One region of the Mesorhizobium sp. BR1-1-2 genome, then DNA from elsewhere that is predicted to be linked to it. Evidence: predicted binding sites of a transcription regulator. Region 1 holds the regulator's gene; each other region holds the start of a gene.
The links. The regulator PhoB, encoded in region 1, activates phosphate uptake and scavenging genes when phosphate is short. The targets are predictions, from matches to a motif close to TGTCATNNANCTGTCAT.

Region 1 (4,143 bases):
GCGAGGCCGGCGCTGCGATCGGCGCGCCGCGCTGGGTGGTCATCCGCTCGGTCGCCTACCGTGCGGCGCTGTCGGGCATCGTCACCGGCATATTGCTGGCCATCGCCCGCATTTCCGGCGAGACGGCGCCGCTGCTCTTCACAGCGCTCAACAACCAGTTCTGGTCGAGCAATCTCAACGCGCCGATGGCCAGCCTGCCCGTCACCATCTTCCAGTTCGCTCTCAGCCCCTACGAGGAATGGCAGCAACTGGCGTGGACCGGCGCACTCATAATCACCCTTACGGTTCTCGGGCTGAGCATCTTCGCCCGCAGCCTTACCGGACGCAGAGAGGACAGATGAAACCGATGTTGTCCACCGAGTTGAACACGCCCGAAGTCGCGGTCGAGAAAGCCAAGATCGAGGTCAAGAACCTCAATTTCTACTACGGCCAGTCGAAGGCGCTGAAGGATATCAGCCTGTCGCTGCCTGAGCGCAGCGTCACCGCCTTCATCGGGCCTTCGGGCTGCGGGAAATCGACGCTGCTGCGCGTCTTCAACCGCATCTACGAGCTCTACCCGAAGCAGAGCGCCGAGGGCCAGGTGCTGCTCGACGGCCAGAACATCCTCGACCGTTCGCAGGACCTCAACCTGCTCAGGACCAAGATCGGCATGGTGTTTCAGAAGCCGACGCCGTTCCCGATGTCGATTTACGAGAACATCGCGTTCGGCGTCAGGCTCTATGAGAAGCTCAGCAAGGCCGAGATGGACGGCCGTGTCGAGCAGGCGCTGAAGCGCGCGGCACTGTGGAGCGAGGTCAAGGACAAGCTCAACGCCAGTGGCCTCAGCCTTTCGGGCGGCCAGCAGCAGCGCCTCTGCATCGCCCGCACGGTGGCGGTGAAGCCAGAGGTCATCCTGCTCGACGAGCCTGCCTCGGCGCTCGATCCGCTGTCGACCGCCAAGATCGAGGAACTGATCGACGAGCTGCAGGCCGATTATACGATCGTCATCGTCACCCATAACATGCAGCAGGCGGCGCGCGTGTCGAAGCAGACCGCCTTCATGTATCTGGGCGAGCTGGTCGAGTTCGACCGCACCGAGAAGATCTTCACGTCGCCCCGCGAGAAGCGCACGCAGGACTATATCACCGGCCGCTTCGGCTGATCCCAGGCATACGAGGACCAAGATCATGGCCGAACATACAGTCGCAGCCTTTGACGAAGATCTCGGACAGATCAGCAGGCTGATCCGCGACATGGGCGATCTCGCCTCATCGATGGTCGGCGGCGCCACCAAGGCGCTCCTGAATTCCGACAATGCGCTCGCCCAGCGCGTCGTCTCCGACGACGCGATCATGGATGCGCGCCAGCGCGAACTCGACGACCGCGCCATCACGCTGATCGCCAAGCGGCAGCCCATGGCGGACGATCTGCGCCATGTCGTCGGCTCGATCCGCATGGCGGGAGATCTCGAACGCATCGGCGATCTCGCCAAGAACATCGCCAAGCGCGTCGGCACCGTCGGCCTGGCCGCCACGCCGCGCGACCTGTCGCACTCCATCGATGCCATGGCGCAGCTGGTATTGATCCAGGTGCAGGGCGTGATCGAGGAGTATGGCGCCCGTGATGCCTCGGCGCTAGCCAAGCTGCGCGCCGACGATGAACGCATCGACGTCAAATACACATCGGTGTTCCGCGAGCTGCTGACCTACATGATGGAGGATCCGCGCAACATCACCGCCTGCACGCATCTTTTGTTCTGCGCCAAGAATCTCGAGCGCATCGGTGATCATGTGACCAACATTGCCGAAAATGCCTATTATGTGCTGACCGGCACGCAATTGCCCGCCAATCGCCCGAAGCAGGACGAAACGGCGATGTCGGCGCCAGCGGCGTGACGGCAGGGGTGACCAGTCGATGATCGCGCCACGCATCATGGTGGTGGAGGACGAGGAGCCGCTGGGTGTGCTGCTCCGTTACAATCTGGAATCGGAGGGTTACCAGGTCGAGGTGGTGACGCGCGGCGACGAGGCCGAGATCCGCTTGCAGGAGAATGTCCCCGACCTTCTTGTGCTCGACTGGATGGTGCCGGCGGTTTCCGGCATCGAGCTCTGCCGCCGTCTCCGGATGCGGCCCGAGACCGAGCGGCTGCCGATTATCATGCTGACGGCGCGCGGCGAAGAAAGCGATCGGGTGCGAGGTCTCTCCACCGGCGCCGACGACTATTTGGTCAAGCCGTTCTCAACGCCGGAATTCATGGCACGCGTCAAGGCGCTGCTGCGCCGCGCCAAGCCGGAAGTGCTGTCCAGCGTGCTCAAGGTCGGCGACATCGTGCTCGACCGTGAATCGCACCGGGTCTACCGCAAGAAGAGCGAGATCCGGCTCGGGCCGACCGAGTTCCGTCTGCTCGAATTCATGATGCGCCATCCCGGCCGCGTGTTCTCGCGCAGCCAGCTGCTCGACAATGTCTGGGGCGAAACGATCTATATCGACGAGCGCACCGTGGACGTCCATGTCGGCCGGCTGCGCAAGGCGGTCAACAACGGCCGCATGCCTGACGTGATCCGTACTATCCGTGGCGCGGGGTATGCGATCCGCGAAGCCTAGGGATATGTCACGCAACATTCTCGCCCACGCCTGATTTCGCTTGTGCCCCCGGTGCGAAAATTTCCTGGTCGACGAAGGTCAGCGCGCGCATGGCGCAGCCCTCGCGGATCAGCGGCAGTTCGTTCGGCTCGGTGTCGAAGGAAATCGATTTCGAGTGCTGTCCGCCGGCGGTCTGGGCAATGGCTTCGCGCAGAGCCGGCTCGATCAAGTCGAAGGCGGCGGCGCTGACGCCGACCATGGCGACCGGCGCCGGATCGATCAGGGCGAACAGGCTGCCAAGGCCGTAGCCCAGCGCCTCACCGGCCTTGCGGTAGGCTTCGCGCTCCGGCCCGTCCTTTTCGCGCGCCGTGGCCGCCAGCGCACGCATGTCGGCGTCGCTGACATCGACGGGCTCGGTGTCCTCGCCAAGCTGCCTCGCGTTGCGCCAGATGGCATAGTTCCCGGCATAGGCCTCGACACAGCCGCGCCGCCCGCAGCGGCAGAGCGCCCCACCCGGGCGATGGATCATGTGGCCGAACTCGCCTCCGGATGAATGGGTGCCGGTGAACAGTTCGCCCTTCAGCACCAGGCCCATGCCGATGCCGTGTGACAACAGGATGGCGATGAAGTCGTCGCGGTAGCGCCGGGGATCGCGCCAGCGCAGCGCCACCGCCATCATGTTGCAATCGTTCTCCATGGTGGCGGGAATGCCGAACTCGGCCTCCAGTATGTCGGCGAAGGCAATATCGGTCTGCGGCGTGATCGGCGACCACAGCATGGCGCGCGCCTCCGTGTCGGTGATGCCCTGGATCGCCAGCGCGATACGGGCGATGCTGGCGACGTCGAGGTCGGGATCCTCGAACCGCCGCCTGACGATGGCTACGCATTCGCCGATCAGCGCCTCGCGCGACATGGTCAGCGTGTCCAGCCGGCGCTGCTCCTCCGATATCACCTGGCCGGCATAGTCGATGACGGCGACGGAGAGGAAATTCAGCGACAGCACCACGGTCATCACCGCCGCGGCTTCAGGGTTGAGGCTGAGGCCGATCTGCGGCCGGCCGCGTTTCATCGCACCGGCCTCGCTCGGCTTGCTCTGCGCCAGGATGCCTTCGCCGATCAGGTCGGAGGAGATCGCCGATATGGTGGAATGGCTGAGCCCGGTGGTCGCGGCAATCTCGGTGCGCGAGGGCTGCCCGGCACGGCGCACGGCCGCGATCACCATCGCCCGATTGCGTCGGCGCAGATCGTCGTGGCGGATTCCGACCGACATGTTTCTCGCATCCTCCCGGTCGCCGTCTTCTCTCCCCAGGCCCAGCGACCGCCAAATACTGGCAGAACCGGCCTTGGCTGTCATTATTTATTCCGGAGCTCGAAAAAAATTCACGAGGACATCAAAATACATCAGAATCGACGTTGACAGCGTTCCGACGATGGACCAGTGTTTTTTCGAGGCTCGAAAAAATAGAGCCTTTGTGCCGGCCTTCGGGCCTGTTTGGTCGCGCCATACGCGGCGCAGGGAGGATAAGATGAAGAGATTCACAGCCGCTATCCTGGCGGGTGTCGCCATGTCGCTGACGCTCG
Region 2 (4,143 bases), on a different contig from region 1:
TCCGAACTCGACAAGATGTGCAGCGGCGGGTTCTTTCGCGACAGCGTAACCCTTGTCAGTGGCGCCACAGGCACCGGAAAGACTCTGCTGGTTACCAATTTTCTTGCGGGCGGAGTGGCTGCGGGCGAACGCGCCTTGCTCGTCGGCTATGAGGAGAGCCGCGGCCAGCTCTTCCGCAACGCGCGCAGTTGGGGCGTCGATTTCGAAGCCATGGAGGCGGATGGTCGGCTAAAGGTAGTCTGCCTTTATCCGGAAGCGCAGAGTTTGCCGGATCACCTTCTGATGATCCGCGAACTGGTGGCGGAGTTCAAACCCGATCGCATGGCAATAGACAGCCTGTCGGCATTGGAGCGCATCGCGCCGGAAACCGGTTTCCGGGAGTTCCTGATCAGCGTCACCTCCTTCATAAAGAAGCGCGAAATTGCCGGCCTTTGCACCGCTACCAACAAATCGCTTGTCGGTGGCCAGAGCGCTAGCGAGCAGCATATCTCCACGCTCACAGACTCAATCATTCTGCTGCGCTACATTCAGCAGGAAGAATTCATGCACCGCGGCATGATGGTGTTGAAAATGCGCGGCAGCGAACACGACAAGCAGATACGGCGCTTCACCATCGACAGCGGCGGCATGCATCTCGGAATGCCCTTTGACGGCGCGCCCGATGTATTCGGCGACTCCGCCTTGGCTAGCGCGCCGTCGACATGAAAAATGCCTTGAGCGTGGCGCAAAACGTCACCGAAATGCTGGAACCGTCCGGAGATACGTCTCTGGCCGGCATCAGCCAGCTCAGCTTTCGCCAGTTGATCGAAAATACCGCCGACGGGATGCTGGTGGTCGATTTGGACGGCACGGTGCTCTATGCCAATCCTGCGGCAGCCATAATTTTTGGACAGCCGCTTGATGAACTCCTGCACGTTCCGCTTGGCCGGCCGGTCGTCTCTGGAGAGATCGCCGAGATCACCGTTCACCGTTCCGGCCGCAAGCCGGCAGAAGTGGAAATGCGCACGGTCGAGGTTACCTGGGACGGCAGGCCGGCATTACTTGCCAGCCTGCGCGATGTCTCGGCTCAGCGATCAAGAGAAGAGAACGCACGTCAGTCACAAAAGCTCGAAGCCATTGGACGCCTCGCGGCCGGCATCGTCCATGACTTCAATAACCTGCTCGCCGTTTTCGAGTCTGGCCTTCGGCTTCTGCAGAGACAGATCGCTAAAGATCCCGCGGATGAGAAAGTCACTCCGCTGGTCGAGGAGATGCTCAGGCGGATCGAAAATGGAGGAGCGCTGACACAGCAACTGCTTGCCTTTTCCCGACGCCAATCCCTGGTTCCGGAACAGATTGATCTCAACGAACGAATCAAGGGGCTGACCACGCTGCTGGAACGGACGTTGGGGAGCGGAATCCGCGTGCAATGCAATCTGGATCCGGCCTTGGGCCCCGTCCTCATCGATGCCAACCAGCTCGACATCGCCGTTCTTAACCTTGCCGTGAACGCCCGGGACGCAATGAATGGCAGTGGCACCCTCACGATTGAGACCAGCAATTTTCCAAATGATCTGGAGGATTTGCGTGCAGCGGCGGCTTCATTCGTTCGCGTGACAATACACGATACCGGCTGCGGAATGAGCAAGGACACCCTGGCGCGCGTTTTCGAGCCATTCTTCACAACAAAATCGGAAGGGCAGGGTACGGGACTGGGGCTAAGCCAAGTTTACGGCTTCATCAAGCAATCCGGCGGGCATGTCCGAATCGATAGCGAAATCGGCCGGGGAACAAGCCTGCATCTCTACTTGCCCCGCGCTTCTGGAAGCTGAGGGGAGGCAGACCTGGCGCTCAACCCGTCAGGCTGAGCGGGCGTTGTCATGTCAGTGTTGTCATGTGCTGTTAGACACCGTCCGTCGGTGAGGTCGCTGACCGTCTCGATACAGGTCCCTGGTACATCAATTCAAACAACAAGCCGCCATGCAATCCTTTCCGGGTCACTTCCATCGGGAAGTGAACGCTACTTTAGCCGGAAGTGAAGTGCGCTTGCCCGCAACAAAACCGTTGTCCGCTGCGCGCGAACGACACATAGTGCCATTGCGGGAGTGTCCCTTTCGCCAATGACAAGCAATGAAAACGGGAGACGAAACATGAAGTTCTTTGGCTTCGCGGCCGGTGTCGCCGTGACCCTGCTTTCCACAACCTCCGCCTTCGCCGTCACGCAGATCAGCTGGTGGCACGCCATGACCGGCGCCAACGCAGAGGTCGTCGACAAGATTTCCAAGGATTTCAACGCCAGCCAGGGCGACTATCAGATCGTTCCGGTTTTCAAGGGCACCTATCCCGAAACGCTGAATGCCGGCATCGCCGCCTACCGCGCCGGCCAGGCGCCCGACATCATCCAGGTGTTCGATGTCGGCACCGGCGTGATGATGGCGGCCCGGGACGCGATCAAGCCAGTGGCCGAGGTGCTGACCGGCGCCGGGATGAACTTTGACAAGAGCCAGTATCTGCCAGGCATCGTCGGTTATTATTCGACGCCGGACGGCACCATGCTGTCCTTTCCCTACAACTCCTCCTCGCCGATCCTCTACTACAACAAGGACATCTTCCAGAAGGCGGGGCTCGACGTGAACAACCCACCCAAGACCTGGAACGAGGTGTGGGAGGATGCCAAAAAGATCAAGGCGAGCGGCGCCGCCGCTTGCGGCTACACCTCGACCTGGCTGACCTGGATTCACCTGGAAAACTTCGCGGCGTGGAACGATGTGCCGTGGGCCACGCAGCAGAATGGCCTGGCCGGCGGTGATGTCGAACTCAAGATCAACGCGCCGATCTTCGTCAAACATTTCCAGGCGCTCGCGGATCTGGCCAAGGACGGCACCTTCAAATATGGCGGGCGCACCTCCGAAGCCAAGCAGATATTCCTCGCCGGCGAATGTGGCATCTTCACCGAATCCTCGGGCGGCCTGGGCGACATCGTCAAGTCGGGCATGAACTACGGCATTGGCCAGTTGCCCTATGACAGCGACGCCAAGGGCGCGCCGCAGAACACGACGCCGGGCGGCGCCAGCCTTTGGGTCTTCGGCGGCAAGTCCGACGAGGAATACAAGGGCGTCGCGGCCTTCTTCGCCTATCTGTCCAAGACCGATGTGCAGGAATATCTACACCAGAAATCGGGATACCTGCCGGTGACGCTCGCCGCCTATGAGGCGACGAAAAAGTCCGGCTTCTACGACAAGAATCCCGGGCGCGAGACGCCGATCCTGCAGATGACGGGCAAGGCGCCGACCGACAATTCGAAGGGCGTGCGATTGCCAAACCTGCCGCAGGTGCGTGACATCCAGAACGAGGAGTTCGAAAAGATGCTTGCCGGCCAGGAAACCGCCCAGCAGGCGCTCGACAATGCCGTCACGCGCGGCAACGCGGCGATCAAGGAAGCGCTGGGGAATTAGGGCGCGGCGAGCCTATCGAGTTATAGTCCTTGCTTTACGAGGCCCTCCTCCGCCCTGCCGGGCATCTCCCCCTCAACGGGGGAGATCGGCTGTCGCGACCGTTTTCGGAAATTGCCAAGGCTGGAGCATGGCAGCCGTCGCAGGAACTGCCGATCTTCCTACAAGAGGAGGAGATGCCCGGCAGGGCAGCGGGGGGCGCGGTAGCGTGCCGCTCGGCTGATTATTTCTATGCCGGAGCGGCGCATTGACCCCGCGCGTCGTCTTTCCCAACAAGGTCTTGCCCTACCTCCTGGTGGCGCCGCAACTTGCCATCACGCTGGTGTTCTTCTATTGGCCGGCCGGGCAGGCGCTCTACCAGTCGATGCTGCGGCAGGATCCGTTCGGGCTGAGGAGCAGGTTCGTCTGGTTTGCCAATTTCCGCAAGGTGCTTGCCGATCCGGCCTATCTCAACTCGATCAAGGTCACAGTGGTGTTTTCGCTTGCGACCGTGATCGTTGCCATGGGCGTGGCGCTGCTCCTTGCCGTCATGGCGGAAAAGGTGGTGCGCGGCAAAGGCCTCTACCGCACGCTGATGATCTGGCCCTACGCGGTGGCGCCGGCGATCGCCGGCATGCTGTGGCTGTTCCTGTTCAACCCATCGATAGGCTCGCTGTCCTATCTGCTGAGACGTTTCGGCGTCGCCTGGGATCCGCTGCTCAACGGCACCGAC
Region 3 (4,143 bases), on a different contig from region 1:
CCTGACGCTGCGATGCGGCTGATGCGGTCCCAGCGGCCGGCACCGACATTCTGCGCCGCCATCGAGGACACGGCCGCGCCGATGGCAAGCGCGGGCATCTGGATGTAGGTCCATAACTGCGCGGCGATGCCGTAGGCGGCGGCCACCTGCGAGCCGTAGGAGTTGACGATGCCCATCACCGTCAGGGCCGCGGCCGAAATCACGATCATCTGCAAACCCATCGGCACCCCCTTGAAGACGACGACGCGCAGCAAGGCGGGATCCGGCCGCAGCAGCGCCAGATTGGCGCCGGCCAGACGCAACGGGTGCTTGCGGACATAGAGCACGATCAGGATGGCAATGACGCTCACTGTCTGGCCCACAAGCGTCGAGATTGCCGAGCCTGCGATGCCGAACTCGGGGAACGGCCCGATGCCGCGGATGAGCAGTGGGTTCAAGATGATGTCGAGCACGACGGCGAGCGCCATGAAAAAGAACGGCGTGCGCGAATCGCCGGCCCCGCGCAGCACCGTCATGACAAAGGACAGAAGGTTCATCATCGGCACGGCCACGAAGATGATGCGCAAATAGGAGCGCGCCAGCGGCAAGGCGTCGGGCGGTGTGCCGAGCGCGCCCAGAATGGCGTCGACCCAGATCCAGCCGCAGACGGCGAACAGCATCGAGACGAAGAAGAAGAAGGTGGCGCTGGTGCCGACGATGCGGCGCGCCTCGGGCAGGTCGCGGGCGCCGACCGATTGCGCCACCAGTATGGTGGCCGCCATGCCTATGCCGAACACCGTGCCGAGGATGAGGAACAGCACCAGGTTGGCATTGGAGGTGGCGGTGAGCGCGGATTCGCCGAGGAAGCGGCCGACCCAGACGGCGTTGACCGAGCCGTTGAGCGATTGCAGCACATTGGAGCCGAGCACCGGCAGGGCGAACAGCAGGAGCGTGCGCGGAATGGGGCCGCTGGTCAGGTCACCGGTGCGCCGGCGCGCGGGCATCTTTTCATCCATGGCGGGCAATCCGGCAAAGCTGGTTCTTTTGAGTCCGGCACGCAGGATACCGCAGGGCCGACCGGGATGCACTTTTGCGAAAGGAGCGACGGCGGGCAAGGCATGCCGTCGTGCATCCGATCATGCTTGTCGGGCCGGAGGCGCCGCCTGGCGCCTCCGGTAAGATGCTTACTTCCTGGCGAGGTCGGGAAGCGTGACTTGATAGACAAGGAACATGGTGTCGACATCGGCGCCGTCCTCTGCCTTGTAGGGCGCGCCGACCTGGAAGCCGTCCTGTGCAAGGAAGTCGTTGTCGTTGGCGACGAACAGGAAATAGTCGTCGGGCAGCTTCGGATCGAGCACGCTCGCCAGCGACATCGCTTCCCACTTCTCCGAGAGGTTATCCTTGTCGTTGGGCGCGCCATTGTGCAGGCCGAAGCGGGCAAGCTCGGCCTTGTCGTTGATGTCGATGAACGGCGTCAGCCTTGCCGGCGTCACCGACGGATCGAGCACGCCCTTGGGCGCCACCGGCTTGTCGGCGGCATCGAAGGGACCGCCGGCGATGTCGGTCGCGCCGGAAAGGTCGACAATGTCGATCTTGCGATACAGCGACTCCTCGCCCTTCAGGCCCTGGCCGTTGCCGCTGTCGCGCGCCAGCATCAGGAAAGCGGTATCCGACAGCGCCACGATCTCGCTTTGCGCAGCCACCTTGGTCTTGCCCTTGGCGTCCTTGAACACCGGCAGCGGCACGACGTATTCGTGCGCCAGCTTGAGATGGGCAAGATCGGAGGCGTCATAGACCAGCGCCCTGGTGTTCTGGCGTGTCGAGGCCGAATCGCCGCCATCCTGCCGTGTTGCCGACTGCAAAACCGCGATCAGGAACTTGCCGTCTGGCGTCATTGCCATGCCTTCGAGGCCCTGATTGTTCTGGCGGCCGGTCTCGGGATCCTTTGGATCGGGTTCGGCAGCACCTGGGCCCGGATTGTCGGAAACAAAATTGGCCGTGCCGTGGCGCATCGGCACGAGCGCGGCCGGGGGCTGGGTCGCCGACATCAGACGGCCGTCGGCGGAGAAGCGGTAGATGTCGGGACCGTATTCGTCCGAGACAAGCATAGTGCCGTCAGGCAGCCGCACAATCGCCTCGTTGTCGAGCGCGAGCTTGCCGTTGTCGGCCTGCGGCAGGACAGGCATGTCGCCAGCGGCGGGACGCACGCCGTTCAGCGGGTCGAGACCGCTGGCGTCGGCGCCTTTGTCGTCAGTCAGGAGCATGGTGTCGGCGAGCGTCGCCTTGAGACCGGTCTGCTCCTGGCCGGCTGTGGGCGCGGCACCTGGCGCCGTCGGGGCGAATTCGATGTTGATGGTGTTGAGGCGCGGCCGGTAGTCGGTGGTGCCGACGACGTTATAACCGCGGTCGGGCAGCAGCCACAGCGAGCCCTTGTAGGTGCCGGCATCATGTCTCCAGCCCGCGGTGTCGATTGACATGCCGGAACCGGAGCCGAAGGTCTCGCCGAACCTGTCGCGCTGGCCGGCCGGGATGCGGCCAACCCCCACCAGCCCCTTGTTGACGAAACTGGCACCGCCGACGCTGGCCGTGCTGTCGGCGAAGGCAGGCAGCGAAACGGCCGAGGCCGCCAGCGCGGCGGCCAGCAGCCGCAACGAGAATGAGCGTAGATGCGTCATGGATATCCCCTTGATGACGAAGCGCCGGGACGGCGGAATTCTGAGGCTGCCTGGGGGCGGCGAGGCTGCCGCCCTGGAGGGCCGCTTTTGCCCTCGCCAAGCGGTCTAAGGCGCGAACATGATGCTTGCATGACAGTTGGTGACGCATTCGCGTCGGCCCGCCGCGACGCTGCTGGGGAAGTGGGGCCGCGCCGAAAAATCGATCGTTCCGACACAGGTTCGACAGCGTCCAGGAGCTGTTCGCAGTACTAGACACTTATGTACAGTACATATATGGTGCCCGTTTCGGACAGTCCGGGGAGGGAAGCCTTGAGGTCTCATTACCGCGCAGTCGTCATCGGGGGAGGAGTGGTGGGCGCTTCGGTGCTTTATCACCTGGCGCGGTTCGGCTGGTCGGATGTGGCGCTGATCGAGCGCGCCGAATTGACGGCGGGCTCGACCTGGCATGCGGCGGCGGGGTTCCACGCGCTCAACGCCGATCCCAATGTCGCCGCGCTGCAGGATTACACCATCAACCTTTACCGCGAGATCGAGGCTGAATCCGGCCAGGACGTCGGCCTGCACATGACCGGCGGCGTCAACATCGCCAGCGATCCGGCGCGCTGGGAGTGGCTGAAATCGGCCTGGGCGGTATTCCAGTCGGTCGGCATCGAGACCGCCCGGCTGGTGACGCCGGACGAGATCAAGGCCATCTGCCCGATCGTCGATGTCACCGGGGTGCTCGGCGGCCTCTACGATTCCAACGAGGGCCATCTAGACCCCTACGGCACGACGCATGCATATGTCGGTGCGGCCAAGAAGCGCGGCGCCGACGTCATCCTGCGCAACCGCGTGGTCGAGCTGAAGGCGCGGGCCGATGGCCATTGGGGCGTGGTCACCGAGCAAGGCACCGTCACCGCCGAGCATGTCGTGAATGCCGGGGGGCTGTGGGCCAAGCAACTCGGCCGCTTGGCCGGGGTTGAGCTCCCGGTGACGCCGATGGAGCACCATTATTTCGTCACCGAGGACATTCCGGAAGTCGCTGCCCTCGACAAGGAGCTCGGCCTGGCCGTCGATCTCGACGGCTTTTCCTATCTGCGGCAGGAGCGCAAGGGCGTGCTGCTTGGCGTCTACGAGCAGAACCCGAAGCATTGGAACATGGACGGCGCGCCTTGGGACTACGGCATCGAGCTTATCCCCGAAGACATCGACCGCATCAGCCCGGAACTTGCCAAGGCGCATGAGCGCTTCCCTTGCCTGGCGACGGCAGGCATCCGCAAATGGGTCAACGGCGCCTTCACCTTCACCCCGGACGGCAATCCGATCGTCGGGCCGGTGCGCGGCCTGAAGAATTACTGGGTCGCCTGCGGCGTCATGGCCGGCTTCAGCCAGGGCGGTGGCGTCGGCAAATCGCTGGCCGAGTGGATGATTTACGGCGAGCCGCAGGCCGACATCTTCGGCATGGACATCGCCCGCTACGGCGCCTTCGCCGCCAACCGGGAATATCTCA
Region 4 (4,143 bases), on a different contig from region 1:
TGGATGGTTTGGCCGGTGACGTAGCCGGCCTCGTTGGAGGCAAGGTAGGCGACGGCGGACGCCACTTCGGCGCTGGTGCCCATGCGGCGCGTCGGGATAGCGGCCATGATCGCCTCCTTCTGCTTGTCGTTGAGCTTGTCGGTCATCGCCGATTCGATGAAGCCCGGGGCGACACAGTTGACGGTTATGCTGCGGGTGGCGATCTCCTGCGCCAGCGATTTGGAAAAGCCGATCATGCCGGCCTTGGAGGCGCAGTAGTTGGTCTGGCCGGGATTGCCGGTGACGCCGACCACCGAGGTAATGTTGATGATGCGGCCGTGGCGGCGGCGCATCATCGGATGGGTCAACTCACGCGTCAGCCTGAACACGGCCGTCAGGTTGACTTCGAGCACACTGTCCCAGTCGGCGTCCGACATGCGCACGAACAGTCCATCCTTGGTGATGCCGGCATTGTTGACCAGGATGTCGACGCCCTCGAGATCGGCCTCCGCTTTCTGGCCGAGCGCCTTGACCTCGTCGCGGTTCGACAGGTCGGCCGGAAACAGCTTCACCCGGTCGCCAAGTTCGGCGGCCAGCGCCTCCAGTTTCTCGATGCGCGTGCCGTGCAGGCCGACGACGGCGCCCTGCGCATGCAACACCCTGGCGATCGCCTCGCCGATGCCTCCCGACGCGCCGGTGACAAGTGCCTTGCGGCCGGTCAGTTCGAACATGTGTTTTCCTCTTTGGTTTCGGAAGCTCAGCGAGCAACCTTATCTGTATACGTCGTGCCGGTGTCCGATTGCCATCATCAACGGAATATCTTCAGCGATACAAGCCGCGCCATCAATTCACACGCGGCGCTTCACCCGAGCGCCGCCAATGCGGCCTCGACCTCCGCCGCGGTTCCGACCGATGTCGTGGCGATGTCGCGGTTTATGCGCCGGGCCAGCCCTGAAAGCACTTTTCCCGCGCCGACTTCATAGAGCGTGGTGACGCCGTTCGCGCCGAACCACTCCACTGTCTCGCGCCAGCGCACGCGACCGATCACCTGTTCGAACAGACGGCGCGCAATGACGTCGGGATCGCTGGTCGGAGTGACCGTGACATTGGAGACGAGCGGCACGACAGGCGCGTTCTTTGTTACCCCAGCCAGCGCTTCCCGCATGATCTCGGCGGCAGGCGCCATCAGCGCCGAATGGAAGGGCGCGGAGACCTGCAGCATCAGCGCCCGCTTGGCGCCTTTTTCCGTGCACAGTTTGGCGGCCAGTTCGACCGCTGCCCTGGCGCCGGAAATCACCAGCTGGCCACCGCCATTGTCGTTGGCGATCTGGCAGACCGAGCCTTTGGCAGCCTCGGCGCAGGCGGCTTCGACATCGGCCTGCTCCAGCCCGATGATCGCCGCCATGGCGCCTTCGCCGGCCGGCACCGCCGCTTGCATGGCATTGCCGCGGATGCGCAGCAGCCTGGCGGCATCGGCAACCGAGACAAAGCCGGCGGCGGCGAGCGCCGAATACTCGCCCAGCGAATGGCCGGCGACGTAAGCGACCTTGTCCTTCAGCGAGAAACCGCGCGCTTCCAAGGCGCTGATCGCGGCCAGCGATACAGCCATCAGCGCCGGCTGCGCGTTGGCGGTCAGCGTCAGCGTCTCTTCCGGCCCTTCCCAGATCAGCTTCGACAGGTTTTCGCCGAGCGCGTCGTCGACTTCGCTAAAAACCCTACGCGCCTCGGGGAAGGCATCGGCGAGGTCCTTGCCCATGCCGACAGCCTGGCTGCCTTGTCCCGGGAAGGTGAATGCAACGGCCATGTGTGGGCTCCCAAAGCTCGGTTCTGCTTGCCTGATACACGAATTTTCTTGCCTGTGACGCAACGCGGCCTGCCAAGTCAAGCCCGGTTCGGCCCGGCCGCTCGGCAGCTTTGCGGGCCGAGTGACTGTTCCAAAAGGCTTTTTGGCGATCACTCCTGATGAAAACCGCTCACGAATCGTTTGCTGGCTCTTCTTATTTCCGCCACAGGCGCTAGCTTTGCGTGACAATTCCATGACAATCGAGTGACGGGTCTGTCGCTGGGTGGGGAAGTTAAAGTGGCTAGGATTTCGAAAGGCGCCGGCAAAGCCGCGCCACAGTTTCTGGAAGACGATCCTTCCACCGGCTACCTGCCGGGACGGAAGTGGCCGACCATACGCTATGGGCTGACCAGCCTGCTGATCGCGGCCGTCCTGGTGTTCGCCATCGAATTGATCGTGCGCGGCGACTTCGCCGGCACGGTTTCCTTCTTCCTGCAGCCGCTCAAGCCGGGCTGGACCACGATCGTGGTGTTCGCCCTGGTTCTGATCGGCCTCGATGCCGTTTTCGGCCGCAGCTATCAAAGCCTGATGATCGTCGCGCCGCTGACGCTCTCGCTGGCTTTCATCGGTCATCAGAAATCGCATTATCTCGGCGATCCCCTCTACCCGACCGATTTCCTCTACTCCCGCCAGATCGTGGCGCTGCTGCCGCTGCTGGTGCGTGACCGCCCGATGACTGCCCTTGCCATGGTTGTCGGCATCGTCGCCGGCCTGTCGCTGCTCATCTATGGCTGGCGGGTCTGGCGTCGAAAGGTGCCGATACTCAGCCGCAAGGGCCGTCTCGCCCGGCTGACGCTGGCGGTGCCGCTGCTCGCCTTCTTCGTCTCGATCATGGACTATGCCACCTTCTCCTGGACCCGGGACCGGCTGCAGATCATCCCGATCATGTGGGACCAGAAGGAAAATTACGCCTCCAACGGCTTTGCGCTCGCCTTCGCGCTTAACGTGCCGATGGCGCATGTCTCGGCGCCGCCAGGCTATTCGGAAAAGACGATCGCGGCCATCGACAGGCCGCAGGTGACCGCCTCTGTGCCCCAGGAAAAGCCCGACATCATCGTCGTCATGAGCGAATCCTTCTGGGATCCGACCAAGCTGCCCGGGGTCACCATCACGCCCGATCCGATCCCCAACGTGCGGGCGCTGCGTTCGGGCTCCATGTTCTCACCCGAATTCGGCGGCATGACCGCCAATATCGAGTTCGAGGCACTGACCGGCTTCTCCAACGCCTTCCTGCCGGCCGGCAGCATCCCCTACCAGCAATATGTGCGCACGCCGACGCCGTCGCTGGCGACTTTCCTGAAGAGGGAGGGCTACAAGGCGCGCGCCATCCATCCGGGCACCAACTGGTTCTGGAACCGCGGCGCGGTCTATGCCGATTTCGGCTTCGACGACTTCAGATCGGAAGAGACGCTGCCGCCGATGCAAAAGCGCGGGCCGCTGGCATCCGACGCGGCGATGACGGACGAGATCATCAGCGAGGCCGATGCCAGCGATGCCCCGGTGTTCTTCTTTGCCGTCAGCCTGCAGAACCACGGCCCTTACGAGCCGAACCGCTATTACAACCCGACCCACACCGTGCAGGCGCCGATCAGCCAATGGGCGCGTGAATCGCTGCTGAGTTACACCGAGGGCTCGGCGGACGCGGACCGCGGTCTCGGACGCCTGGTCGAATGGGCAAAGAAACGCTCTCGCCCCACCGTCATCGCCTTCTTCGGCGACCATCTGCCGCCACTTGGGCCGGTCTATGTCGAGACCGGGTTCATGAAGGACAATGTCGCGCCGCGCAAGGAGGCTTCCGCCGAGGCGGCGCTGGAGCATCATCAGACGCCGCTGATCATCTGGTCGAACCGCACCGGCCCGGCCAAGGACATGGGCGCCGTCAGCCCCGCCTTCCTGCCCTATCACATCCTGAAAACGGCCGGCATCACCCACCCCTACTACACCGGCTTCCTGGGAGAGATGCGCGAACGCTACCGCGTGGTCGACCGCAATCTGCTGTTGACGCCGGCGGGAGAAGCCACGCCGGACTGGGCGCGGCAGAAGGAAATCGACCCGGCGATCCGCGATTTCCGGCTGCTGCAATACGACATGATGTTCGGCAAACGCCACGCGGCGCCCGACTTCTTCCCCGAAACGGTGGACAAGGTCGTCGCCCATATGAGCTGAGATTCGCGGCATCCTTCTGGATGCCGCCCAGGGGGTCGAGCGTTCAATTCGTCAGTTGCAATTTCGAGAATTTGTTGGCGATCTGCTGGAACACGTTCGGCAGTTTGTTTGGGTCGTTGACGGCGTAATAGTCGCTGGGATCCGAGGCGCAAGCG

Region 2: a site for PhoB is predicted at 1,856-1,872, ahead of ugpB (sn-glycerol-3-phosphate ABC transporter substrate-binding protein UgpB). Genes of this name have one in related genera too.
Region 3: a site for PhoB is predicted at 2,773-2,789, ahead of LB551_RS15865 (esterase-like activity of phytase family protein). Genes of this name have one in related genera too.
Region 4: a site for PhoB is predicted at 2,005-2,021, ahead of LB551_RS06370 (LTA synthase family protein). Genes of this name have one in related genera too.

What each region holds. Positions count from the first base shown of each region.
Region 1 is NZ_JAIUID010000018.1:60,076-64,218, forward strand. Features, by position in the region: gene pstA (phosphate ABC transporter permease PstA) at 1-341, shown strand, start outside; gene pstB (phosphate ABC transporter ATP-binding protein PstB) at 338-1,141, shown strand; gene phoU (phosphate signaling complex protein PhoU) at 1,167-1,874, shown strand; gene phoB (phosphate regulon transcriptional regulator PhoB) at 1,894-2,583, shown strand; gene LB551_RS26735 (ROK family protein) at 2,591-3,832, opposite strand; gene xylF (D-xylose ABC transporter substrate-binding protein) at 4,089-4,143, shown strand, end outside.
Region 2 is NZ_JAIUID010000004.1:61,389-65,531, forward strand. Features, by position in the region: gene kaiC (circadian clock protein KaiC) at 1-705, shown strand, start outside; gene LB551_RS09885 (two-component system sensor histidine kinase NtrB) at 702-1,811, shown strand; gene ugpB (sn-glycerol-3-phosphate ABC transporter substrate-binding protein UgpB) at 2,130-3,434, shown strand; gene ugpA (sn-glycerol-3-phosphate ABC transporter permease UgpA) at 3,679-4,143, shown strand, end outside.
Region 3 is NZ_JAIUID010000006.1:116,393-120,535, forward strand. Features, by position in the region: gene LB551_RS15860 (MATE family efflux transporter) at 1-995, opposite strand, end outside; gene LB551_RS15865 (esterase-like activity of phytase family protein) at 1,164-2,654, opposite strand; gene LB551_RS15870 (FAD-dependent oxidoreductase) at 2,964-4,143, shown strand, end outside.
Region 4 is NZ_JAIUID010000002.1:607,237-611,379, forward strand. Features, by position in the region: gene fabG (3-oxoacyl-[acyl-carrier-protein] reductase) at 1-710, opposite strand, end outside; gene fabD (ACP S-malonyltransferase) at 842-1,783, opposite strand; gene LB551_RS06370 (LTA synthase family protein) at 2,060-3,988, shown strand; gene LB551_RS06375 (pilus assembly protein) at 4,032-4,143, opposite strand, start outside.